DNA from 2 places in the Delftia sp. WSY_7 genome. Region 2 is predicted to be linked to the other one. Evidence: predicted binding sites of a transcription regulator. Region 2 holds the regulator's gene; the other holds the start of a gene.

Region 1 (7,382 bases), on a different contig from region 2:
CTGGTGTTCAACAGCCGGGAAACCGCCGACAACCTGAAGAAGAGTGGTGCCTTCATCCCCGGGATCCGTCCCGGTGACCAGACGGCCCGCTACATTGACAAGATCCTGGTTCGCCTGACCCTGGCTGGTGCGGTGTACATCACATTCGTGTGCTTGTTGCCCGAGTTCCTGATCCTGAAGTACAACGTCCCGTTCTACTTCGGTGGTACATCACTGCTGATTATTGTGGTGGTGACCATGGACTTCATGGCCCAGGTGCAGAACTACATGATGTCGCAACAGTACGAATCGCTCCTCAAAAAGGCGAACTTCAAAGCGACACTTGGCAATTGAACTAAGTGATGGGCCTGGCCGGCGGTGCCGGCGGGTCCAGTAAGAGTTAGTAGACGCCCATTCGATCTATCCATCGCGGGCATGTTTCCCGGTCGATAGGCCGTAACGGATGTAGAGTTTTAGGAGAATGAAATGAGAGTTTCGGCTTCGGTCAAAAAAATCTGCCGTAACTGCAAGATCATCCGCCGCAAGGGTGTGGTGCGAGTGATCTGCACGGACCAGCGCCACAAGCAGCGCCAGGGTTGATAGGAAAGTTTGAGGACGAATAATGGCACGTATCGCTGGCATTAACATCCCGCCGCATCAGCACGCTGAAATCGGCCTGACCGCTATCTATGGGATCGGTCGCACCACTGCACGCAAGATCTGCGAAGCCGCTGGCATCGCATATTCCAAGAAAATCAAGGAACTGACTGACGGCGATCTGGAAAAGATCCGCGATCAGCTGACTTCCCTGACGCTGGAAGGTGATCTGCGTCGCGAAACAACGATGAACATCAAGCGTTTGATGGACATCGGTTGCTATCGCGGTTTCCGTCATCGTCGTGGCCTGCCCATGCGTGGTCAGCGTACCCGCACGAATGCACGTACCCGCAAGGGTCCGCGCAAGGGTGCCGCGGCTTTGAAGAAATAAAGAGATTGAAAGATCACTATGGCTAAGTCTCCCGCAAACAACGCTGCACAGCGCGTTCGCAAGAAAGTCCGTAAGAACATTTCGGACGGCATTGCCCACGTGCACGCTTCGTTCAACAACACGATCATCACCATCACCGACCGCCAAGGCAACGCTCTGTCGTGGGCCTCGTCGGGTGGCCAGGGCTTCAAGGGTTCGCGCAAGTCGACTCCCTTCGCTGCCCAGGTGGCTTCGGAAGTGGCTGGTCGTGCTGCCATCGAACAGGGCATCAAGAACCTGGACGTCGAAATCAAGGGTCCCGGTCCCGGCCGTGAATCCTCGGTTCGCGCCCTGGGCGCCCTGGGCATCCGCATCACTTCCATCGCGGACGTGACGCCGGTTCCCCACAACGGCTGCCGCCCTCAAAAGCGCCGTCGTATCTAAGCTTTTTCACCAAGCCCACCGCCGCCCAGATGTGTAACATCGCGGGCGGCTCCCGTGCTTGTGCACGGCAGATGACACAAAGGAAATCAAGTGGCACGCTATATCGGCCCCAAGGCCAAACTCTCCCGCCGTGAAGGCACTGACCTGTTCCTGAAGAGCGCACGTCGCTCTATCGCCGACAAGTCCAAGTTCGACACCAAGCCCGGCCAGCACGGCCGCACTTCCGGTCAGCGTACTTCCGACTTCGGCCTGCAGCTGCGCGAAAAGCAGAAGGTCAAGCGCATGTACGGCGTGCTGGAAAAGCAATTCCGCCGCTACTTCGAAGCCGCCGACAAGAAGAAGGGCAACACCGGTGCCAATCTGCTGTCGCTGCTGGAGTCGCGTCTGGACAACGTGGTGTACCGCATGGGCTTCGGCTCGACCCGCTCGGAAGCGCGTCAGCTGGTGTCGCACAAGGCCATCACGGTCAACGGCCAATCCGTCAACATCCCTTCCTACATGGTGAAGGTGGGTGACGTGGTCGCCGTGCGTGAAAAGTCCAAGAAGCAGGCCCGCATCGTCGAAGCCCTGCAACTGGCTGGTCAAGTCGGTTTCCCCGCATGGGTGGAAGTGTCGGCCGACAAGGCTGAAGGCACGTTCAAGAAGTCGCCTGACCGCGACGAGTTCGGTGCAGACATCAACGAATCCCTGATCGTTGAGTTGTACTCGCGTTAATTCCGCGCAGCGACATTTCTGTAAAACCGTCCCCCAGCCGCGAGGCATCGCGCTGGGGTGCTTCACCAGCCTTACCGGTGTAACGAGCCGGGGGTATTGAGAGGAAGTCTGCATGCAAACCAATTTGCTGAAGCCCAAGACGATCAATGTCGAGCAGCTTGGCCACAATCGCGCCAAAGTTGTTCTGGAGCCGTTTGAGCGTGGCTACGGCCATACGCTGGGCAATGCCCTGCGCCGTGTCCTGCTCTCGTCCATGGTGGGTTACGCAGCGACGGAAGTGACGATTGCTGGTGTGTTGCACGAGTACTCGTCCATTGACGGTGTCCAGGAAGATGTGGTCAACATCCTGCTGAACCTCAAGGGTGTGGTGTTCAAGCTGCACAACCGCGACGAGGTCACGCTCTCCCTGCGCAAGGATGGCGAAGGCGTCGTGACGGCGCGCGACATCCAGACGCCCCACGACGTGGAAATCATCAACCCTGATCATGTCATCGCCAACCTGTCGCAAGGCGGCAAGCTGGACATGCAGATCAAGGTCGAGAAGGGCCGCGGCTATGTGCCCGGCAACGTGCGCCGCTATGGCGACGAGTCCACGAAGTCGATCGGCCGTATCGTGCTGGACGCTTCGTTCTCGCCCGTCAAGCGCGTGAGCTACGCCGTCGAATCGGCCCGCGTTGAACAACGCACCGACCTCGACAAGCTGGTGGTGGAGATCGAAACCAATGGTGCGATCACTGCCGAGGACGCCGTGCGCGCATCCGCCAAGATCCTGGTGGAACAGCTCGCCGTGTTCGCTCAGCTGGACGGCGGCGATATCGCCAGCGTCTTCGATGCTCCGGCCGGTGGCCGTGGTGCCGCAACCGCCTTTGATCCCATCTTGCTGCGTCCCGTGGACGAGCTGGAACTCACCGTGCGTTCGGCCAACTGCCTCAAGGCAGAGAACATCTACTACATCGGCGACCTGATCCAGCGTACCGAAAACGAGCTGCTCAAGACCCCCAACCTGGGTCGCAAGTCGCTCAACGAGATCAAGGAAGTCCTGGCTTCCCGCGGTCTGACGCTGGGCATGAAGCTGGAGAACTGGCCGCCTGCTGGCCTGGAAAAGCGCTAAGCACTATAATTGCGGGCTCTCCTTTTTGGAGAGCCTCAGTGCCTCGGGCAGTACCTGATACGGCTGCCCGAATTAATCAACAACTTGCGCAAATTCGGTTGAGGCAAGCTGCAGATCCGGTAACGGGTCCAGGCTTGCATCCTTGTTTGCGCAAGCCCTAATTACATATTTTAGGAATAAAGCACCATGCGTCACGGTCACGGCCTCCGCAAACTCAATCGCACCTCTTCGCACCGCCTGGCGATGCTGAAGAACATGATGAATTCGCTCATCGAGCACGAAGCCATCAAGACCACCGTTCCCAAGGCCAAGGAACTGCGCCGCGTGATCGAGCCCATGATCACCCTGGCCAAGGTCGACACCGTTGCCAACCGCCGTCTGGCATTCGACCGCCTGCGCGACCGCGACAGCGTGACCAAGCTCTTCAACGAGCTGGGCCCCCGCTTCGCAAAGCGTCCTGGTGGCTACACCCGTATCCTGAAGATGGGCTTCCGCGTGGGCGACAACGCCCCCATGGCCTTCGTGGAACTGGTCGAGCGCGCTGAAGAAGGCGCCGCCGAAGCCAAGGCAGCTGAATAATCTGCTATAATTTTGGAATACCGCGCGATGGAGCAGTCTGGTAGCTCGTTGGGCTCATAACCCAAAGGTCGGAGGTTCAAATCCTTCTCGCGCAACCAAATTGAAAAGGGCTACGACAACTGTCGTAGCCCTTTTTTCATGCCCTCGCGCCAGGGCAAAGGCCAGGCAGACAGCCCGGCATCAGCCGCCCAGCTGGTTGCCGATGCGCTGGCCCAGCCGCAGGCGCACGCGGTGGGCGATTTCCTGGGCGGCATCGGGGCTGAGCACCTCGCTGATGTGCAGCAGCTCGGTGTAGTGCATGTACAAGAGGCCGCGCAGCGTCTTGAAAGCGGCCTCGTGGTCGCCGCCGCAGACGCTGGCGTCATCGGCCAGCACGCGCTCCACCACGCCGGCCTGCAGCAGCGGGATCTTGCAGATGACGGCGTGGCGGGCGATCTCCAGGTCGATCTCCTGGAGCCGGCATTCCCATTCCTCGGGCAAGAATCGGTTGGCTGGCATGTCGGCTTTTCTCCTTTTTTCACTGCATGGGTACACCGGGGCGAAAGGCACCCGGTCTGGGGATGCTGTCATGTGAGCGGGGCTCGGTGGCCTGGGTCGCCAGGTTTACTGGCCCGGCCTTGATGCCTGTCAAACTTCGGTGGCGCAGGCGCCCGCTGGAAGCCGGGCTCATGCTGCACTGCATCATGATGTCAGTCATGCGGCGCGGCCGCCAGTGCCCGTGCAGGCTGGTGGGCTTTTGCTCCCGGCAGGCCATGCTCTCTCGGCGCCGCTCCGGCAACGCAAAGGATCCACATGCTCGAGAAGATTGCCTCGCTGTTCCGCTACTTCAAGTCGGCCGTGCCGTTCCGGCTGGTGCCGGCGCTGATCGCCACCGCCGTGCTGTTCGGGCTGCTGCTGGTGCCCGTGCCCGAGGGGCTGACGCCCAAGGCCTGGCAGCTGGTGGCCATTTTCCTGACCACCATCGTGGCCATCATCCTCAAGGTCATGCCCATTGGCGTGATGGCCTTGATGGCCATCGTGATCGTCTCGCTGTCCCAGGTCACGTCTGGCTCGTCCAAGGGCGCAGTCACCGATGCGCTGAGCAGCTTTTCCAGCCCGCTGATCTGGCTGATCGTGGTGGCCATCCTGATCTCGCGCGGCCTCAAGAAGACGGGGCTGGGCAACCGCATCGGACTGATGTTCATCGCGCTGCTGGGCAAGCGGACCATCGGCATCGGCTACGGCCTGGCGATCTGCGAGCTGGTGCTGGCACCGTTCACGCCCAGCAACACGGCGCGCGGCGGCGGTATCGTGCACCCCATCATGAAGTCCATCGCCAATGCCTTCGAGTCGGACCCGGCCAAGGGTACGCAGGGCAAGGTGGGCACCTATCTGGCCCTGGTCAACTACCACGCCAATCCCATCACCTCGGCCATGTTCCTGACCGCCACGGCGCCCAATCCGCTGGTGGTGGACTTCGTGGCCAAGGCCACGGGCCAGGCCCTGCACCTGAGCTGGACCACCTGGGCGCTGTACATGCTGCTGCCGGGCCTGCTGTGCCTGCTGCTGATGCCGCTGGTGATCTACCTGCTGTCGCCTCCCGAACTCAAGGCCACGCCCAATGCCGTGGAGTACGCGCGCAGCGAGATGGCCCGCATGGGGCCGCTGTCGGGCAAGGAGCGCGTGATGCTGGGCACCTTCGGCCTGATGCTGCTGCTGTGGGCCAACGTGCCGCAGATGCTGTTCGGGCCTGCCTTCACGCTGGACCCGACGGTGGTCGCCTTCCTGGGCCTGTTCGTGCTGATCATCACGGGCACCATCGACTGGGATGACGTGCTGTCCGAGAAAAGCGCCTGGGACACGCTGGTGTGGTTCGGCGCCCTGGTCATGCTGGCCGAGCAGCTCAACAAGCTGGGCGTGGTGTCCTGGTTCGCGGTGGGCATGAAGAACGCCATCGTCGCCAGCGGCCTGGACTGGCTGCCGGTGGCGGCCATCCTGGTGGGCGTGTTCGTGTTCTCGCACTACCTGTTCGCCAGCACCACGGCCCACATCAGCGCCATGATGCTGGCCTTCCTGACCGTGGGCGCGCAGCTGATTCCTGCCGACTATGTCGTGCCCTTCATGCTGATGATGACGGCCGGCTCGGCCATCATGATGACGCTGACCCACTACGCCACCGGCACTTCGCCCATCATCTTCGGAAGCGGCTATGTCACGCTGGGCAACTGGTGGCGCGTGGGCGCGGCCATGTGCGTGATCGAGCTGCTGGTCTTTGCCGTGGTCGGCAGCGCCTGGTGGAAGCTGCTGGGCCTGTGGTGAGGGCGAAAGCCCTCATGCGGTGGTCCGTGGCTCGCCCAGCGACAGCATGAGCCGGTTGGCCCAGTTGAAGAAGGCCGTGCCGTGCAGCACATCGGAGATGGCGGCATCGTCCAGGCCGGCGGCGCGCAGCGCATCGATGTGGGCGGGCTCCAGCGCAGGCGGCGTCTGGGTCAGCGCCACGGCCGCCGTGACGATGGCGTTCCAGCGCGGCCCCAGGTCCGTGCCCGGACCCTCGTCGAGCAGGCGCTGCACGTCGCCGCCCCGGCGCGAGAAGTGCGTGGCAAAGCGCGCATGGACCGAGGCGCAGTAGATGCAGCCATTGGCGCGCGAAGTGGCAGCGGCCGCCAGCTCCCGCTCGGCACGCGGCAGGCCGGCGTCGGGGTTGTAGAAGATGTCCTTGTCGGTGCGCGTGCGTGCGCCCAGCGTGTCGGGGTCGCGCGCCAGCAGGCGGAAGTAGGGGGACTGCGCGCGTGAGGCATCGACCAGGCCTGCATGGTGGCGTTCGGTCAGCTCGCTTTCGTCCAGCGGCTCAATCCATGGCAGCCAGTCGAGCTGTTCCTGGGTGAAGACCTGGGGAGCGGCGGAGTTCGTTGAGGTCATGGCTGGGCTTGCAGGGTGGTGGGTTGATGGGCGGCCGGGGGCGCGGGGCGTGCAGCCAGCACGCGCAGCCCCGCGACCACGCGGATCTGGAAGGACAGGAAGGACGCCAGCTGGGACAGGATGACGATGTCCGTCTCGCTCCAGCCCGCCTGTTGCAGCGCCTGCAGGGCCCCGGCGCTGGCGTCGCGCGGGTGGTAGGCCAGCAGGTGGGCATGGGCCAGCGCCGCGGCCAGGCGCGCGCCCAGCAGCGCGGCATGGGCCGGGTCCACGGCATAGGCGGGGCCGCTCTGGTCTTCGCGGCTCAGCGGGCCTGCCGGGTAGCGGCCGTACGGCCCGTGCGGGCCGCTGCCGGGCTGAAGGCTTTGTGCACGGCCCCGCACGACTTCGGATGCCACGGCGGCAGCCAGTTCCGCATCTTCGGCCGCCAGCGCCTTCGCATAGAAGGCGGCGCTGCGCGGCTCGCCATGAAGCCCGGCCGTGAAGGCGGCCAGGGCCAGCCGCTCGCGCAGCGAGACCGTGCCGTGCACGGGCTCGGCGGGCGTGAACAGGGCGGCAAAGCTTTGCTGGGCCTGCGTGCGCGCCTCGGTGCGGTGGCGGCGCACGCGGTCCAGGGCGCTGCCGGGGGTGATGCCGGCGAGGTGGTCGATGACGTCGTCCGGAAAACGGGGCTGTACGGTGGTGTTCATGGTC
Region 2 (7,382 bases):
ACGGAAATGGACGCCGTCATCGCCTACCTGCAGGTGCTGGGCCGTTCGGTCAAGTAAAGGAGAGCGACATGGACATCACCACCATGCGCATCGTGGCCACGCTGGCCTCTCTGGCCTGCTTCATCGGTATCTGGTGGTGGGCGTTCGCCCGCCGCAACCAGGCCCGTTTCGAAGAGGCCGCCCAGCTGCCGTTCGAGCAAGACTGAGTCCCTCCACCAGAACGAGAACTTCCCATGAGCGATTTCGTAAACAACTTCTGGTCGATCTATGTCACGGCGATCACGCTGGGCGGCATCATCGGCTGCCTGCTGCTGCTGTATCTCACCGCACGCAAGAAGGTGGTCCCCTCGGCCGACAACACCACGGGCCACGTCTGGGACGAGGACCTGCGCGAGCTGAACAACCCCATGCCCAAGTGGTGGATGTGGCTGTTCATCATCACCTCGGTGTTCGGCTTCGCCTACCTGGCGGCCTATCCGGGCCTGGGCTCGTTCGCGGGCAAGCTGGGCTGGACGCAGCTGGGTGCCTATGAAAACGAGATGGCCAAGGCCCGCGCGGACCTGGAGCCGCTGTACGCCAAGTTCACGAGCATGAGCACCGAAGACATGGCCAAGGACCCCCAGGCCATGGCCATCGGCGAGCGCCTGTTCATGAACAACTGCGCGCAGTGCCACGGCTCGGATGCACGCGGCGGCAAGAGCTTCCCCAACCTGACCGATGGCGACTGGCTGCATGGCGGCACGCCCGACAAGATCAGGGAAACCATCACGGCGGGCCGCATCGGCATCATGCCGCCTATGGCCGCTGCCGTCGGCACGCCCGATGATGTGCGCAACCTCTCGCACTATGTGCTGAGCCTGTCGGGCAGCCCGCACGACTCGCTCAAGGCTTCGCTGGGCAAGTCCAAGTTCACGGCCTGCGCCGCCTGCCATGGCATGGACGGCAAGGGCAACCAGGCCCTGGGCGCGCCCAACCTGACCGATGACATCTGGCTGCACGGCTGGGGCGAGGCCGCCATCACGGCCATGATCAACAACGGCAAGCACAACGAGATGCCTGCCCAGAAGGACAAGCTGACCGAGGCGCAGATCGCGGTGCTTGCCTCCTATGTCTGGGGCATGTCGCACAAAGACGGCGCAGTCCGTCAATAAGGACAGGGGGCGGCGCTGCGGCGCCGCCTTTTTGCCTTTTGAGTTTTCAGATATTCCAAAAAATCAAGGAACCCACCATGAAGCCCGAGAACGGGGATGATGCCGGGAAGCCTCCCCGCAAAGTCATTCCGATCACGCCTGCCGACCCGGACCCGGGCCAGCTGGTGTCGATGTTCGAGTCCGAGAAGAAGGTCTACCCGCGCTCCATCAGCGGTGTCTTCGCACGCTGGCGATGGGCTCTGGTGTTTCTCACCCAACTGGTTTTCTATGGCCTGCCCTGGCTGGAATGGGGGCAGCGCCAGATGGTGCTGTTCGACCTGGGTGCGCGGCGCTTTTACCTGTTCGGGCTGGTGCTGTACCCGCAGGATTTCATCTACCTGGCGGGCCTGCTGATCATCTCGGCGCTGGCGCTGTTCCTGTTCACGGCCGTGGCCGGTCGCCTGTGGTGCGGCTTTTCCTGCCCGCAGACGGTCTACACCGAAATCTTCATGTGGGTGGAGCGCAAGGTCGAGGGCGACCGCAGCGCGCGCATGCGCCTGGACAAGAACGGCTGGACCTTTGAAAAGCTCTGGAAGAAGTCGCTCAAGCAGTTGCTGTGGATTGCCATTGCCCTGTGGACCGGCTTCACCTTCGTGGGCTACTTCGTGCCCATCCGCGAGCTGGGCGGCGAGCTGCTGGCGCTGCAGGGCAGCTGGCAGGTCTTCTGGGTGCTGTTCTACGGCTTCGCCACCTATGGCAACGCCGGCTACATGCGCGAGCAGGTCTGCAAGTACATGTGCCCCTATGCGCGCTTTCAGAGCGCCATGTTCGACCGCGACACCATGATCGTCAGCTACGACACGGGCCGGGGCGAGCCGCGCGCGCCGCGCACCAAGAAGGTGGACTACAAGGCCCAGGGCCTGGGCGACTGCATCGACTGCAAGATGTGCGTGCAGGTCTGCCCCGTGGGCATCGACATCCGCAACGGCCTGCAGTACGAATGCATAGGCTGCGGTCTGTGCATAGACGCCTGCAATTCCATCATGGACAAGATGGAGTATCCGCGCGGCCTCATCCGGCTGACCACGCAGAACGCCATGGCCGGCATGTGGCGGCGGGCCCAGGTGCTGCGCCGCATCTTCCGTCCGCGCGTACTGGTCTACTCGGCCGTGCTGATCGGCCTGAGCATGGCCATGATCGTGAGCCTGGCGCTGCGCCAGTCGGTCAAGGTCGACGTGATACGCGACCGGGCGTCGCTGTCGCGCATCGTCGCGGGCGGCAAGCTGGAAAATGTCTACCGCCTGCAGATCATGAATGCCACCGAGCAGGCCCAGCGCTACCGCATCAGCGCCCATGGCCTCGACGGGCTGGAGTTGGCGTCCGAGCAGGAGGTCGAGGTCGGCCCTGCCGAGACGCGCGGCATTGCGGCGCGGCTGCAGATTCCCTACGGTTCCGCCGAGCCGGGCTCGCACACCGTATTCTTCGATATCGATGCCGTGCATTCAGGCGCGGGACGCGCGTCCGAAAAGGCCGTCTTCCTGGTGCCCCGGTGATATGTCTGGCCGGCACCGCCCAGGCTGCGCCGGCTGTTTGAAAGAAAGAGGTTATCCATGTCTTCCAGTCCCGCAGTCTCCGCGCCCGCCACGGCCCCTTCGCATCCGGACGCCGGCAAGCCCTGGTGGAAGTTCGCCCATGTCTGGCTCGTGGTGGCCGGCCCGGCCGCCGTCGTGGTGGCCGGCGTGGTCACGGCCGTCATTGCGATCAATGGCGCCGATCCCGTGATCGATCCTGACTATTACCGCAATGGCATCACCATCAACGAGCGTGCCGATGGCGTGCGCGAAGTGCCCAAGAGCCTGGCGCCCGCGGTCACCGGCCGCAACCACGCGGCCACGCCCGCGCAGGACCATCCCACGGACCGCTGAACGCAGGAAAATGCCGTGCACAAGGCCGCAGTCGCGGCCTTTTTTGTATGGTGGATGGCATCTCCAGCATGCGCGAGGGCCAAGGGTTTCCTACAGGCAGTGCAGGGTGCGCAGGGCTTGGCACGGTGCGAGGGCGGCGCGCACAATGAAAGCCACCCCTCGACAGCTCAAGGAGATCGCTGATGTTGGCCCAACGCTGGATGTGGATTGCCTGGCCGGCCTTTCTGGCCGCCGCCGTGATGGAGATGCTGGTATTCGCCTTCGTGGACCCGCTGGAGCTGCACTGGCTCGGCGACCTGGGCTGGTCGCGGCAGGGAATCTACACGCTGGCCTTCTTCGCCTTCTGGGGCGTGACCATGCTGTCCAGCCTCATGACCACCATGCTGGGACGCTCCACGCACGATCTCAACGACGGCGTGGTCTCCGAGCCGGACCCAAATCTGGCCATGCAGGGCCTGGGGCGCGATTGAACCTGCGTGCACTGCAATGGCAATGAACAAGGCCCGCGACAGCGGGCCTTGTTCATTGCCGGGGGGCGGGGCCTTGCGGCCTCACTGGCACTGCTGGCTGTTGACGATGCGCTTGAGCGCGTCCGTGTCCAGGATGCGCAGATGGCGCTGGCGCACCTCGATGATGTTTTCCTCGGCAAACTTCGAGAAGGTGCGGCTCACCGTCTCCAGCTTCAGGCCCAGGTAGCTGCCGATTTCCTCGCGCGTCATGCGCAGCACCAGTTCCGACTTGGAAAAGCCCCGGGCGTGCAGGCGCTGCACCAGGTTGAGCACGAAGGCGGCCAGGCGCTCCTCGGCACGCATGCTGCCCAGCAGCAGCATCACGCCATGCTCGCGCACGATCTCGCGGCTCATGACCTTGTGCACATGGTTTTGCAGGGCCGTGACCTCGCGCGACAGGTCCTCCAGCTTGTCGAAGGGCATGACGCAGACCTCGGCGTCTTCCAGCGCGACCGCATCGCAGGTGTGGTGGTCGTTGACGATGCCATCCAGGCCGATGATCTCGCCGGCCATCTGAAAGCCCGTGACCTGGTCGCGCCCGTCCTCGGTGGCCACGCAGGTCTTGAAGAAGCCCGTGCGGATGGCGTACAGCGAGGTGAAGGACTCACCGTTGCGAAACAGCAGGCCGCCGCGCTTGACCTTGCGGCGCGTGGCCACGATGTCGTCGATGCGCTGCATCTGCTCGGCATCCAGGCCCATGGGCATGCACAGCTCGCGCAGGTTGCAATTGGAACAGGATGCTTTGATGGTCTGAAGGTTCATGGAGTAAACATCAGCGGCGCAGCAGTGCGCCGGCGGTGACCTCGTGGATGGCGATGAGTTGGATCAAATTGTCGCAGCACTGCCGCGAACAACTCTTGATATGAGTCAAGGACGCGGCCAATGGGCTGCGGCACAGTGGACGACATTAGAGGAAAAAACCCATGACCGCTGTCACCCCAGAGCTGCTGCGTCGCTTCGACGTACCGGGGCCCCGATACACCTCGTTCCCCACGGCCGATCGTTTCGTGGAGGCTTTCGGTGCTGAAGACTATATCCTGGCACTTGAGCACCGCAAATCGAGTACCGCAGCGCGAGCCATGCCTTTGTCGCTGTATGTGCATGTGCCGTTCTGCGAGTCGCTGTGCTACTACTGCGCCTGCAACAAGATCGTGACGCGCCACCACGATCGCGCGGCCGTCTACCTGGACTACCTGGCGCGCGAGATGGCCTTGCACACGGCCCATTGCGGCAAGGGCCAGGCCGTCAGCCAGCTGCACCTGGGCGGCGGCACGCCCACCTTCTTCTCGGACGATGAGCTGCGCACGCTGATGGCCCTGCTGCGCGAGCATTTCAAGCTGGAGCCGGGCGGCGAATACTCCATCGAGGTCGATCCGCGCACCGTCAGCGTCGAACGCCTGGCCGTGCTCAAGGAGCTGGGCTTCAACCGCCTGAGCTTCGGCGTGCAGGATTTCGACGAACAGGTGCAGATCGCCGTGCACCGCGTGCAGCCGGCCGAGCAGGTGTTCGCGCTGGTGGCAGCGGCACGGCAGCTGGGCTTTGCCTCCATCAACGTGGACCTGATCTACGGCCTGCCCAAGCAGACGCCCGAGTCCTTCGAGCGCACGCTGGCCCAGGTCAATGCGCTGCGGCCCGACCGCATCGCGCTCTATGCCTATGCCCACCTGCCCGAGCGCTTCAAGCCGCAGCGGCGCATCGCGGCCGAGGACCTGCCCCAGGGCGCCGACAAGCTGGCCATGCTCTCGCGCTCCATCGCGGCCTTCATGGAGGGCGGCTATGTCTACGTGGGCATGGACCACTTCGCCTTGCCCGAGGACGCGCTGGCCGTGGCCAAGCGCCAGGGCCGGCTGCATCGCAACTTCCAGGGCTACAGCACCCAGCCCGACTGCGACCTGATTGCGCTGGGCGTGTCGGCCATCGGCAAGGTGGGGGCCAGCTACAGCCAGAACGCCAAGACGCTGGAGGAGTACTACGACGCCATCGACGCCGGCCACCTGCCCGTGGTGCGCGGCCTGGCACTGTCGCGCGATGATCTGGTGCGGCGCGCCGTCATCATGGCCATCATGTGCCAGGGCGCCGTGCTGTTCGAGCCCATGGAGCAGGCCTGGCTGCTGGGCTTTCGCGAGTACTTCGCCCCCGAGCTGGCGGCGCTTCAGGACCTGCAGGCCAAGGGGCTGGTGCAGATCAGCGACGAGGGATTCCAGGTCACGCCCATGGGCTGGTACTTCGTGCGTGGCGTGGCCATGCTGTTTGACCGATATCTGCAGGCCGACAAGAACCGGGCGCGGTTTTCGAGGATCATCTAGGCCCCATGCTGTTGTCGCTGCTCTGGACCGCTTTGATCATGGGGCTCGTCGGCGGGCCCCATTGCCTTGCCATGTGCGCCGCGCCCTGCGGCGTGGTCACGGGCGGGGCGGGGCAGGGCACGGTACAGGGTGGTGGGCAGGTGGTCGCCGTCCATGGACTGCAAAGCCGGCTGTGGCTGCGCACGGCGCTGTTCCATAGCGGGCGGCTGGCCGGCTATGCCAGCCTGGGCGCTGCCTCGGCGCTGGCCATGGAAAGCCTGTCCTGGCTCACCAGCCAGACCACGGCGCTGCAGCCGTTCTGGACGCTGACCCATGTCGCCGTGATGGCCTGGGGCCTGGCCATGATGGTGCAGGCCCGCCAGCCCGCCTGGCTGGAGTCTGCGGGCCGCGCCGCCTGGCGGCGCGTGCAGCCCTGGGTGTCCGCCCCTGGCGGCACGCTGGCGGCGGGCTATGCCTGGGCGCTCATGCCCTGCGGACTGCTGTATTCGGCCGTGCTGGTCGCCGCGCTCAGCGGTGGCCCCTTGCAGGGCGCATCGGCCATGGTGGCCTTTGGCGTGGGCAGCGGGCTGTGGCTGGTGGCCGGCCCCTGGCTGTGGCGGCTGGGCCGCCAGCGCCTGAACGGTCTGCGTGCCGAATGGGGCACGCGGCTGGCCGGCCTGATGCTGGTGGGCGTGGCCGTGTGGGCGCTGTGGATGGACCTGATCTACAAGCCCAGTCTCTGGTGCCGATGAACAACAGCGGGGGACAGACTTGGTCCTGAGGGTCGCGGATTGCCTGCAAGGCCCTCAGAACTGGAGATAATGCCCGAATCATCGGCTTACATTTGCCGATTCCTTCAGCCTCGGGGCCGTTGCCGCGCGTGAACCATTCCGTCCTCATCGATATCCGAGACCTCCGTCCGGGCATGTTTGTCCAGCTCGATGTTGGATGGCTGAACCATCCTTTTCCGGTCAGCAGCTTCAAGATCACCTCCAGCGCACAGATCCAGACCCTGAAATCCCTGGGCCTGGAGGCGGTGCGCTGCGTTCCGCACAAAAGCGACGCCTGGCCGGCCGAGGTGCGCACTCCGCCGCCGCAGCCGCTGCCCGCTGTGGCGGCCGCCGCAGCCGAGCCCGCCGAGGAACCTGCACCCGCAGCGCCGCTGCTGCTGTCCGTGCCCAACTGGCGCGGCCGGCTGGAGGACTGCAATGCGCGCTTTCAGAAGGTGGAGCGTGGCTATGTGGCCATCGAAACCACCCTTGCCAGCGCGCCCGAGCAGGCGCGCATGCCCACCGAAGCCCTGGTCGACGGCTGCCTGGCCGAACTGGCCGGCCCGCAGGACGTGGCGATTCACCTCCTGTCCGATGGCGTGGGCAGCAACCAGAGCGTGCATGCCGTCAACGTGACCGTGCTCGGCCTGCTGCTGGGCCGGGCCCTGGGCCTGGAGGCTGCGCTGCTGCGCGACCTGGGCCTGGCGGCGCTGCTGCACGATGCCGGCAAGCCGGTGGCCGGCGCCGAGGGCATGCACGGCCT

The links. The regulator FNR, encoded in region 2, switches genes on or off when oxygen is low (the NO sensors DNR and NnrR bind a similar motif). The targets are predictions, from matches to a motif close to TTGATNNNNATCAA.
Region 1: a site for FNR is predicted at 4,412-4,425, ahead of ACF8ME_RS16445 (DASS family sodium-coupled anion symporter). Genes of this name have one in related genera too.

The regions. Positions count from the first base shown of each region.
Region 1 is NZ_JBICLB010000034.1:345,887-353,268, forward strand. Features, by position in the region: gene secY (preprotein translocase subunit SecY) at 1-333, shown strand, start outside; gene rpmJ (50S ribosomal protein L36) at 466-579, shown strand; gene rpsM (30S ribosomal protein S13) at 602-967, shown strand; gene rpsK (30S ribosomal protein S11) at 986-1,390, shown strand; gene rpsD (30S ribosomal protein S4) at 1,481-2,104, shown strand; gene ACF8ME_RS16425 (DNA-directed RNA polymerase subunit alpha) at 2,217-3,215, shown strand; gene rplQ (50S ribosomal protein L17) at 3,402-3,794, shown strand; tRNA gene ACF8ME_RS16435 (tRNA-Met) at 3,816-3,892, shown strand; gene ACF8ME_RS16440 (hypothetical protein) at 3,975-4,292, opposite strand; gene ACF8ME_RS16445 (DASS family sodium-coupled anion symporter) at 4,587-6,092, shown strand; gene ACF8ME_RS16450 (alkylhydroperoxidase domain protein) at 6,105-6,692, opposite strand; gene ACF8ME_RS16455 (CMD domain protein) at 6,689-7,382, opposite strand, start outside; gene ACF8ME_RS16460 (putative FMN-dependent luciferase-like monooxygenase) at 7,381-7,382, opposite strand, start outside.
Region 2 is NZ_JBICLB010000001.1:132,582-139,963, reverse strand. Features, by position in the region: gene ccoO (cytochrome-c oxidase, cbb3-type subunit II) at 1-57, shown strand, start outside; gene ACF8ME_RS00720 (cbb3-type cytochrome c oxidase subunit 3) at 69-206, shown strand; gene ccoP (cytochrome-c oxidase, cbb3-type subunit III) at 234-1,151, shown strand; gene ccoG (cytochrome c oxidase accessory protein CcoG) at 1,229-2,683, shown strand; gene ACF8ME_RS00705 (FixH family protein) at 2,741-3,055, shown strand; gene ACF8ME_RS00700 (hypothetical protein) at 3,238-3,525, shown strand; gene fnr (fumarate/nitrate reduction transcriptional regulator Fnr) at 3,607-4,326, opposite strand; gene hemN (oxygen-independent coproporphyrinogen III oxidase) at 4,488-5,870, shown strand; gene ACF8ME_RS00685 (sulfite exporter TauE/SafE family protein) at 5,876-6,601, shown strand; gene ACF8ME_RS00680 (HD-GYP domain-containing protein) at 6,775-7,382, shown strand, end outside.